DNA from 2 places in the Streptomyces sp. NPDC017095 genome. Region 1 is predicted to be linked to the other one. Evidence: riboswitches for the same ligand, from Rfam matches in the RefSeq annotation. Region 1 holds a riboswitch; the other holds the start of a gene.
What was found. Region 1 has a riboswitch for cyclic di-AMP ahead of ACH4OA_RS09115 (M23 family metallopeptidase). Riboswitches for the same ligand answer to the same signal wherever they lie in the genome.

Region 1 (4,913 bases):
TGGCGGCGGGGAGGTCGGGCATGCGGAATCCCTCCGGGCGAGGTGCTTCACATTTGAAGCAGTGGTGGACCGGACCCTACCTTGTGCTTAAAAGTTAAAGCAATTGACCCCGCCGGGCCTCGGGGTCTCCGGTACGGGAACCGCCCGGGTCAGCAGGGGGACGAACGGCGCCGCCAGGGCACGTCGTCCGCCCCGGGATCCGTGCCCTCGCCCTGCAAGCCGCGCGCGATGCCCGTGCAGATCTCCTCGAGCTGCCCCACCTGCTCCTCGGTGAGCCGGTCGAACAGCAGGGTGCGGACCGTCTCGACATGCCCGGGCGCCGTACGCTCCAGGACGGCCCGCCCCTCGTCCGTCAGCGCCGCGAGCGAGGCGCGCCTGTCCTCGCGGCAGTTCTCCCGGCGCACCAGCCCGTCCCGCTCCAGCCGGTTCACCACGTACGTCAGCCGGCTGCGGGTGATCTTCAGTGTCTCGGCGAGATCGGTCATGCGCAGCCGCCGGCCGGGGGCGTCGGAGAGGTTGGCCAGCACCGAGTAGAACAGGTGTGGCATGCCGCCCTCCTGCTGGAGCTGCCGGTCGACCGCGTCCTCCAGGAGGCGGGAGGCGGCGATGTAGGCGCGCCAGGCGCGCTGCTCCTCGGGAGTGAGCCAGCGGGTCGTCATATCGCCAGTGTAGGTTTGTTTAAAACTTGAACCAAGACGGCCGTGCCACCGCCCGCCCCGAAGAAGCCACTTCCGCCCCGGAAGAATCCGCTGTTCGCCCCGGAACCGTCCGTCCGGAAGAATCCGTCCGCCCCGGAAGAAAGAGCGCCATGCCCCTGCCGTACGTGCTGCTGTCCGCCGCCGTCTCCCTCGACGGCTGTCTGGACGACACCGGCCCCGAGCGGCTCCTGCTGTCCAGCCCGGCCGACTTCGACCGGGTCGACGAGGTGCGGGCCTGGGCCGACGCCGTCCTCGTCGGCGCCGGCACCCTCCGCGCCGACAACCCGCGCCTGCTGGTCAACTCCGCCGGGCGGCGCGCGGCCCGGCGGGCGGCGGGCAGACCGGAGTACCCGCTGAAGGTCACCGTCACCGGTTCCGGCGATCTCGACCCGGCGGCGCGCTTCTGGCACACCGGCGGCGACAAGCTGGTCTGCACGACCGACCGGGGCGCCGCACGGGCCGCCCGGCTCCTCGGCCGCACCGCCGACGTCGTCCCGCTCGGCCCCGCCCTGGACTGGCGGACCCTGCTGGAGCACCTGCGCGACGTGCGCGGGGTGGAGCGCCTGATGGTCGAGGGCGGCGGCACGGTCCACACCCAGCTCCTCCAGCAGGGTCTCGCCGACGAACTCCAGCTCGTCCTCGCCCCGCTGTTCGTCGGCGACCCCGCCGCCCCGCGGCTGTTCGGACCCGGCGCCTACCAGGGCGGACGGCTGCGGCTGCTCGATACCCGCCGGATCGAGGACGTGGTCCTCATGCGGTACGCGCCCACGGCCCCCGGCGCCGGCCCGGACGCCACCGCCGCCGACCGCCACTGGCTGCGCACCGCCTGCGACCTCGCGGCCCTGTGCCCGCCCTCGGAGACGGCGTTCAGCGTCGGCGCGGTGGTGGTCGCGGCGGACGGCACGGAACTGGCCCGGGGCCACTCGCGCGAGGGCGGCGATCCCGTGGTGCACGCGGAGGAGGCCGCGCTCGCCAAGACCGATCCGGCCGATCCCCGGCTGCCCGGCGCCACGGTCTACAGCAGCCTGGAGCCGTGTGCCCGCCGCGCCTCCCGGCCCGCGCCCTGTGCCGAGCTGATCCTGCGGGCGGGGGTACGCCGGGTGGTCACCGCCTGGCGGGAGCCCGACACGTTCGTGACCGCGGCGGACGGGACGGGTGTGCTGACGGCCGCGGGCGCCCGGGTCGTCGTACTGCCGGAGCTGGCGGGCCTGGCCAAGGCGCCGAACGCCCATCTGCCGGGCTGAGCCCCCGGGCACGCGGGGAAACACCGAGGGCCCGGAATCCACTGGATTCCGGGCCCTCGGCCTTCAGTAGCGGGGACAGGATTTGAACCTGCGACCTCTGGGTTATGAGCCCAGCGAGCTACCGAGCTGCTCCACCCCGCGTCGTTGTGACTCCAGTGTACGTCATCCACAGGGGTGCTCGCACATCGCTTCTCCGCGGCCCGCCGTGCGTCACGGAGGGTGATCGGACGGGCGCCGTGCGCATAACAACTGAGTCACCATCAAAACCCGGGGTGACTGCTGAACATTCCCGGGCGTCGGTCAACTCGTCGGGTTTGCCGGGGTATTGAGGGATAACTCCACCACCGAAAACGGTAATGATCACGCTGAACGGCTTGGAAAGTGACTGGCAAGTCTATTAACGTTCGATAACGCAGCGCGGTCGTCCCAGCCGTCACAGAAGGCGGCTCCGCGCGCACGCGCCGAATCCCGCAAGGGAACCGGGGAACCACCATTTTGGGGTGAATCACGCGGGTACCGCAGTGGACTCAGGGGAGCCCACGACCGGTATACGCGCGTAGGAGACCTTCCTGCTCCGAACCCGTCAGCTAACCCGGTAGGCGGAGGAAGGAAAGGAGCGCGCCCGCGTGGCGTCCAACCGGCCTGCCCCCGAAGCCCTGTCCATACCGGCACAGCGCGAGTCCGAGCCCGAGATCTTCGGCTACGGCGCCCACCCCGCCGACGACGGCCCGTGGGAGGAGTGGAACCCCACCGAGGAATCCGTCGCCCCGGTCCGCGGCCGGCACCGGGTCGCCAAGCAGCGCGGCGGCTTCGCGCGCAGCTCCACCGTCCTCGGCGTCGGCGTCATCGCCGCGGTCGGCGCGGGCGGCATGGCCAGCGCCAACTCCGGCAAGCCGCCGGTACCCCTCGCCCTGCCCGACCTGCCCTCCGTGGGCTCCCTCTTCGACGACGGCTCCGCCGACGACCAGGCGTCCGAGGCCACCGCGACCGCCGCGCTCAGCACCGTCGCCGTGGCCGCCGGGGACACCCGGGGCGACGCCGACGCGGGCGAACTGCTGCGCAGCCGGATCATGGCGCAGGCCGAGCAGCAGCAGGGCCAGGCCGACAGCAAGGCCACCGCCGCCGCGCTCGCCGCCGTCGGGAAGCAGAGCGCCGAGGCCGCCGCGCAGGCCGAGAAGGAGGCCGCCGCCGAGGCCGTCGCCGCCCAGCACAAGGCGCAGGCCGACGCCGAGAAGGCCAAGGCGCAGGCCGAGAAGGCGGCGCAGGAGAAGCGGCTGGCCGAGCTGGCCAAGCAGTACGCGCTGCCGACCTCCGCCTACACGATCACCGCCACGTTCGGTCAGGGCGGGACCATGTGGTCCTCCGGCCACCACACCGGTCTGGACTTCGCCGCCGCCGCCGGCACCCTGATCAAGGCCGTGCACAACGGCACGATCACCGAAGCGGGCTGGGCCGGCTCCTCCTACGGCTACCGCACGATCCTGACCCTGGACGACGGCACCGAGCTGTGGTTCTGCCACCAGTCCTCGATCAACGTCACCGCCGGCCAGAAGGTCGCCACCGGCGAGGTCATCGGCCGCGTCGGCTCCACCGGCAACGTCACCGGGGCGCACCTGCACCTGGAGGTCCACCCCGGCGGCGCGCCCGCCGGCATCGACCCGATGGCGTGGCTGCGCGACAAGGGCCTCAACCCCTGACCCGCCCCTGACCCGGGTCCCTCGACCGGACCGGTCCGGGCTCGCGGGCCCGGGTCCCGCACCGGTCCTGATCAGGTTCTGGTCCGGTCCCGGCCCGGTCTGATCCGGGCGGCGGGCCTCCGCTCCCGCCGCCCGCGCCGTGAAACCCGGCGCCGGGGGCGGGATGCGATCGCCCGCCGCCGGCGTTGGCACCGGGTATGACGTCACTTCGTACACTCGGCTCCTCCGACCTCGAGGTCTTCCCGCTCTCCCTCGGCGGCAACGTGTTCGGCTGGACGGCCGACGAGCAGACCTCCTTCGCCGTCCTCGACGCCTACACGGCCGCGGGCGGCAACTTCATCGACACCGCCGACGTCTACTCGGCCTGGGTTCCCGGCAACAAGGGCGGCGAGTCCGAGACGATCATCGGCAAGTGGCTCGCGGAGCGCGGCAACCGCTCCGACGTGGTCATCGCGACCAAGGTCAGCCAGCATCCCGAGTTCCAGGGCCTGTCCGCCGGCACCGTCAAGGCCGCCGCCGACGCCTCCCTGCGCCGTCTGGGCACCGACTACATCGACCTGTACTACACCCACTTCGACCAGCCCGAGGTGCCGGTCGAGGAGATCATCGGCGCGCTGGACGAGCTGGTGAAGGCCGGCAAGGTCCGGCACATCGCCGCCTCCAACATCAGCGCCGAGCGCCTGGAGGAGTCCCTCGGCTTCTCCGACCGCGAGGGCCTCGCCCGCTACGTCGCCGTCCAGCCGCACTACAACCTGGTCTCCCGCGACACCTACGAGGGCGCGCTCCAGGACGTCGCCGGCCGCGAGGGCCTGTCCGCCGTCCCGTACTTCGCGCTCGCCTCGGGCTTCCTGACCGGCAAGTACCGGCCCGGTACGACCGTCGACAGCGCCCGGGCCGGCCAGGCCCAGGCCCACGCGGACTCCGCGCGCGGCCAGAAGGTGCTGGCGGCCCTGGACGAGGTCGCCGCGGCCCACGAGGCCCCGGTCGCCACGGTCGCGCTGGCCTGGCTGGCCGCCCAGCCGACGGTCACCGCCCCGATCGCCTCGGCGCGCACGGTGGAGCAGCTCCCGGCGCTGCTCGGCGTGGCGGAGCTGAAGCTGACGGAGGCCGAGGTGGCCAAGCTGACGGAGGCGTCGGCCTAGAACGTCTCGTTCGGATCATGCCGGGCCGCACCCGTCCGGACCGGCCGGGGCGGCCGCACGCGGTCCGGCTACGTCCGGTACGGGTTGTACGCGGGGTACGGCACCGCCGGATACCCGTACCCGTAGGCCACC
Region 2 (4,913 bases), on a different contig from region 1:
GTCTCGCCCGAGCCGTTCGGTCATCTCCTTCATCACGCCGTTCGCCTCCAGCGTGCCGATGGCGGAGGACGCCTTCGGGCACGTCAGGTAGTAGAGCGTCGGGAAGGGCGTGCCGTCGGGCAGGCGCGGCGCCGTCTCCACGACGTCCGGCTGGCCGCAGGGGCAGCGGTGCGCGATGGCCCGCAGGCCCCGCGGCGGACGGCCCAGCTGCTGCTTGAAGGCCGCTACGTCCGCGTCGGTGGGCTCGGTGCGCGAAGTGGGCGGCGGAGGCGTTTCCATGACTGCTTTCCGTGTGGCTTTCTGGTCGGTGTGCCGGTCTTCGCACCGGCTCACTGGTCGGACGCGTCGGACTTGTCGACGCCGTCCCAGAGGTTCGCGTACCAGGGCCGGCGGGCGGCCCCGAGGTCGGCGCGGGACTGCCTGGCCGCGCCGGGGTCCACGACCACGTACCCGGTCTCGCCGGGCCGCACGTAGTGCAGCCGGCGGCGGATCTGCTGCTCGGCGTAGGCGTCGTCCTGCCAGCGCGCCTTCAGGTCGCGCAGTTGTTCGACGCGATGCCGGGCCTGCTCCTGCCGGCGCTGGACGTCGGCGATCTCCGCGCGCTGGGAGACGTACTGCCGCATCGGGTAGGCGAGGGCGACGACCATCGAGCACAGCACCAGCGCGAGCAGCGCCGCGCGGCCGGTGAGCCGGGAACGGCGGGCCTGCCGCCTGGTCTGGGAGCGGTAGACCCGGGCAGCCGTCTGCTCGCCCAGCAGCCGCAGTCTGGTCGCGGTGGAGAACCGGTCCCGGTCCCTCACGGCCATCGTCCCCGCCTTCCGTCATACGCGCGTACGTCCCCGGACACGGTACGGGACCGGGTCCGGGGACGTACGGACGACTGGCTCGGGCGCGGCCGGGTCGGGTCAGCCCTTGAAGCGCGGGAACGCGCTGCGGCCGGCGTACACCGCGGCGTCGTCGAGGATCTCCTCGATGCGCAGCAGCTGGTTGTACTTGGCGACACGCTCGGAGCGGGCCGGGGCGCCGGTCTTGATCTGGCCGCAGTTGGTGGCGACGGCCAGGTCGGCGATGGTGACGTCCTCGGTCTCGCCGGAGCGGTGGGACATCATGCACTTGAAGCCGCTGCGCTGGGCCAGCTCGACGGCGTCCAGCGTCTCGGTCAGCGAGCCGATCTGGTTGACCTTGACCAGCAGGGCGTTGGCGGCGCCCTCCTCGATGCCGCGGGCCAGGCGCTCGGGGTTGGTGACGAACAGGTCGTCGCCGACGAGCTGGACCTTGTCGCCCAGCTTGTCGGTGATGGTCTTCCAGCCCGCCCAGTCGTCCTCGAACAGCGGGTCCTCGATGGAGACCAGCGGGTACGCCTCGACCAGGTCGGCGTAGTAGTCGGTCATCTCCTGGGCGGAGCGGGTCTTGCCCTCGAAGAGGTAGGAGCCGTCCTTGTAGAACTCGGACGCGGCGACGTCGAGCGCCAGGGCGATCTGCTCGCCGGGGGTGTAGCCGGCCTCCTTGATCGCCTCCAGGATGAGGTCGAGGGCCTCGCGGTTGGAGCCGAGGTTCGGGGCGAAGCCGCCCTCGTCGCCGAGACCCGTGGACAGGCCCTTGCTCTTCAGGACCTTCTTCAGGGTGTGGTAGACCTCGGTGCCCCAGCGCAGCGCCTCGGAGAAGGACTCCGCGCCGATCGGGGCGATCATGAACTCCTGGATGTCCACGTTGGAGTCGGCGTGCGAGCCGCCGTTCAGGATGTTCATCATCGGCACCGGCAGCAGGTGCGCGTTCGGGCCGCCCAGGTAGCGGAAGAGCGGCAGGTCGCTGGCCTCGGAGGCGGCGTGGGCGACGGCGAGGGAGACGCCGAGGATGGCGTTGGCGCCCAGGGAGCCCTTGTTGTCGGTGGCGTCCAGGTCGAACATGGCCTGGTCGATCAGGCGCTGCTCGGTGGCGTCGTAGCCGACCAGCTCCGGGCCGATCTGCTCGATGACGGCGAGGACGGCCTTCTCGACACCCTTGCCCTGGTAGCGGTTCGGGTCACCGTCGCGCAGCTCGATGGCCTCGAAGGCGCCGGTCGAGGCGCCGGACGGGACGGCGGCACGACCCGTGCTGCCGTCGTCGAGGCCGACCTCGACCTCGACCGTGGGGTTGCCTCGGGAGTCCAGGATTTCCCGGGCTACGACGACGTCGATGGACGGCACGAGCATCTCCTTCTTGGATGTGACGCTGGAAGTGCGGGGCTGGTGTGCCTTGCGCCTAGAGCCTAACCGTCCCGGGGCCGCCGGCCCGCGACCGACCGTCCCGTGGACAAGCCGACCGTACCCTTTGTTTCTTTTCGAAACAAAGGGTTCCGGGGAACCTCCGCGCGCGGCGGGCACGCAAAAGCCCCGCCCCGGTGCGTACGGGGGAACACGCACCGGGGCGGGGAGCCCGTGGGGACGGGGGTGGTCCGCACGGGCCTTCAGTGTGGTCCGCGGGATCTACGGGCGCGGCGGTCCGGCCGGGCGCCTGAGGTCACTTCAGGTGCAGCTGCTGACCCGGGTAGATGAGGTCGGCGTCCTGGACGATGTCCTTGTTCAGCTCGAACAGCTTCTGCCAGCCGCCCGCGACCTGGTGCGCCGCGGCGATGGTGCTGAGGGTGTCGCCCTGGGCCACCTTGTACTCGCCGTCGCCCTTCTCGACCTTCTTGCCGGTCGGGGTGGTGACGGTCTTGCCGGTGCTCTGGCCCGCGGACGCGGCCGGGCGCTCGGCGGAGCGGGAGGCGGCCTGCTGGTCGGCGGAGCGGGTGGTGGTGCCCGAACCCGAGGTGGAACCCGAACCGGAGGTGGAGCCGGAGCCGGAGGTCGAGCCCGAGCCGGAGGTGGACGGGGTGCTCGGGGCGGAGCCGTTGTACGGGGTGCTCGACAGGCCCGTGCCGCAGACCGGCCAGGCGCCCTTGCCCTGCGCCGCGAGGACCTTCTCGGCGACGGCGATCTGCTGCGACTTGCTCGCCTTGTCGGCGGTGGCCGCGTACTGCGTGCCACCGTAGGCGGCCCAAGTGGAGGCGGAGAACTGCAGGCCGCCGTAGTAACCGTTGCCGGTGTTGATGGCCCAGTTGCCGCCGGACTCGCACTGGGCGACCGTGTCCCACTGGGAGTCGGTGGCGGCGGAGGCGTTGCCGGCCGCCATCAGCGGGGCGGCGACGGCGGCGCCGGTGACACCGGCGAGCGTGATGGCGCGGACGGCCTTGGACGGACGACGGTGCTTGCCCTTACCGGTAAACAGCATGGATCGATTCCCCTCACCGACGCCTACGAGGTGAGCTGTCGGGTTCGGGCCGGTTGAGTTGCCCGGCCGCACCCCCGCTTGCGCGGTGTGCGGCTTCACCCCCAGCCGGTGCCGGCCTCAAGTGCCGGTTCCGGCGCCTACCTTGGTTCCCCCGCTCCTGCCTACGGCGCATGACGCGACGACTGTTCCCGGGCAACCACTGGCAGGATTCGGCGTGGCGGTTGCCGGGGCTCGTGGTGACGAGCGGCCTCGACCGTAGACACGGGATCCGGCGAATTTCAAAGACGATCAGGGCTTCTGAGACTCATCCCACACTTTCGCCAAACCGGACATTAGGGCGCTAAGCGGGGCGTCAACTCCGCCTACTTACCGCCCGTTTCGCCCCCTACTTCCAGGGTCTGACCGGCGGTGATGCGGTTCGGGTCGGCGCCGATGGCCTTCTTGTTGCCGGCGTACAGCGCGTGCCATCCGCCGTCGACGTCAAGGGAGTCGGCGATGGAGACGAGGGAGTCGCCTTGGCGGACGGTGTAGGTGTCCGCCTCCCGGGTGGCATGCCGGCCGGACAGCGTGGCGTCCTGACCGTTTGTCACGGTTTCGTCCGCACTCGCGCCCCGGTGGCGTCCACCCGACGCGACGGCTCCGGTGTCGACGAGGCTCCAAGAACCGGCGGCCCGCTGCGGGTTGCTCTCGACCCCGGCGTCAGGGGCCGAGCTGGGCGCACTGTCGGCACCCTGGGGGTTTCCGGCGTCCGCGGCGGGGGACTTGTCGGACTTGGGGGTGTTGGTGCCGGTCGGACCGGTGGTACCGCCCGTGCCCTTGGCCGCGTCCTCGTCCGCTTCCTTGCCCTTGTGCCTGCCCTTGCCCTTGCCCGGCTTGGTGTCCGGCGTGCCGCCGGCGTCCGGGGAGGAAGGGGTGCCGGAGCCGCTGTCGGAGCCGGCTTCCGTGGAGGGCGAGGGATCCGGCCGGCCGGACGGGGTGCCGGAGCCGCCCGGGGTGTCCGAAGTGCCGGAGCCGTCCGCCGGTGCGGACGGTTCGCCCGTACGGCCGTCCTGCCCGGGTTCGCCGACGCCCGTGTCGACGTCCACGGAGCCCGAGTCCGGCGTCAGGCCGGACAGCAGGGCGCAGGTGGCCCAGGGCGTGGTGCCCCGGTCGGCCAGGATCTTCTCGGCGACGGCGATCTGCTGGAGCCGGCTGGCCTGGTCGGCGCTGTCCGCGTACTGGGTGCCGCCGTAGGCGTCCCAGTCGTCCTGCGAGATCTGCAGGCCGCCGTAGTACCCGTTGCCGGTGTCCGCGCTCCAGGAGCCGCCGCTTTCGCACTCGGCCACCTTGTCCCACGTGGTGGCGTCGGCCGCGTGCGCGCCGGCCGCGCCGAGGAGCGGGAGGGCGATGGCGGAGCCGGTCACGCCGGCCGCGACGAGGAGGGCCGGAGCCTGGCGGGGGCGACGGTGTCGGCCGTTCCCGGAGAGCATGCAGAAGCCTTTCGAGCGACAGCAGGACCGGCGCGGCGGAGTGGTGCCACCCGTCGCGCTGATGGGTGAACGTATCGGCAGGCGATCACTTGTCACAAGTTCATGCCGCACAGATCACATGAAGATCACAGAGTTGAGTTTCTGTCATCTCCCCCGGGAGGTCCGGTGATCAGGCCCGGGAGGCCCGGTGAT

Region 2: another riboswitch for cyclic di-AMP. It lies ahead of ACH4OA_RS09595 (transglycosylase family protein); the one in region 1 lies ahead of ACH4OA_RS09115 (M23 family metallopeptidase).

What each region holds. Positions count from the first base shown of each region.
Region 1 is NZ_JBIROU010000003.1:641,458-646,370, forward strand. It holds gene ribA (GTP cyclohydrolase II) at 1-22, opposite strand, end outside; gene ACH4OA_RS09100 (MarR family winged helix-turn-helix transcriptional regulator) at 150-659, opposite strand; gene ACH4OA_RS09105 (dihydrofolate reductase family protein) at 809-1,942, shown strand; tRNA gene ACH4OA_RS09110 (tRNA-Met) at 2,010-2,083, opposite strand; cyclic di-AMP (ydaO/yuaA leader) riboswitch at 2,392-2,556, shown strand; gene ACH4OA_RS09115 (M23 family metallopeptidase) at 2,569-3,639, shown strand; gene ACH4OA_RS09120 (aldo/keto reductase) at 3,837-4,781, shown strand; gene ACH4OA_RS09125 (PrsW family intramembrane metalloprotease) at 4,850-4,913, opposite strand, start outside.
Region 2 is NZ_JBIROU010000004.1:89,140-94,052, forward strand. It holds gene ACH4OA_RS09580 (DUF501 domain-containing protein) at 1-279, opposite strand, end outside; gene ACH4OA_RS09585 (septum formation initiator family protein) at 330-806, opposite strand; gene eno (phosphopyruvate hydratase) at 906-2,186, opposite strand; gene ACH4OA_RS09595 (transglycosylase family protein) at 2,500-3,252, opposite strand; cyclic di-AMP (ydaO/yuaA leader) riboswitch at 3,258-3,431, opposite strand; gene ACH4OA_RS09600 (transglycosylase family protein) at 3,615-4,721, opposite strand; gene ACH4OA_RS09605 (cytochrome P450) at 4,913-4,913, opposite strand, start outside.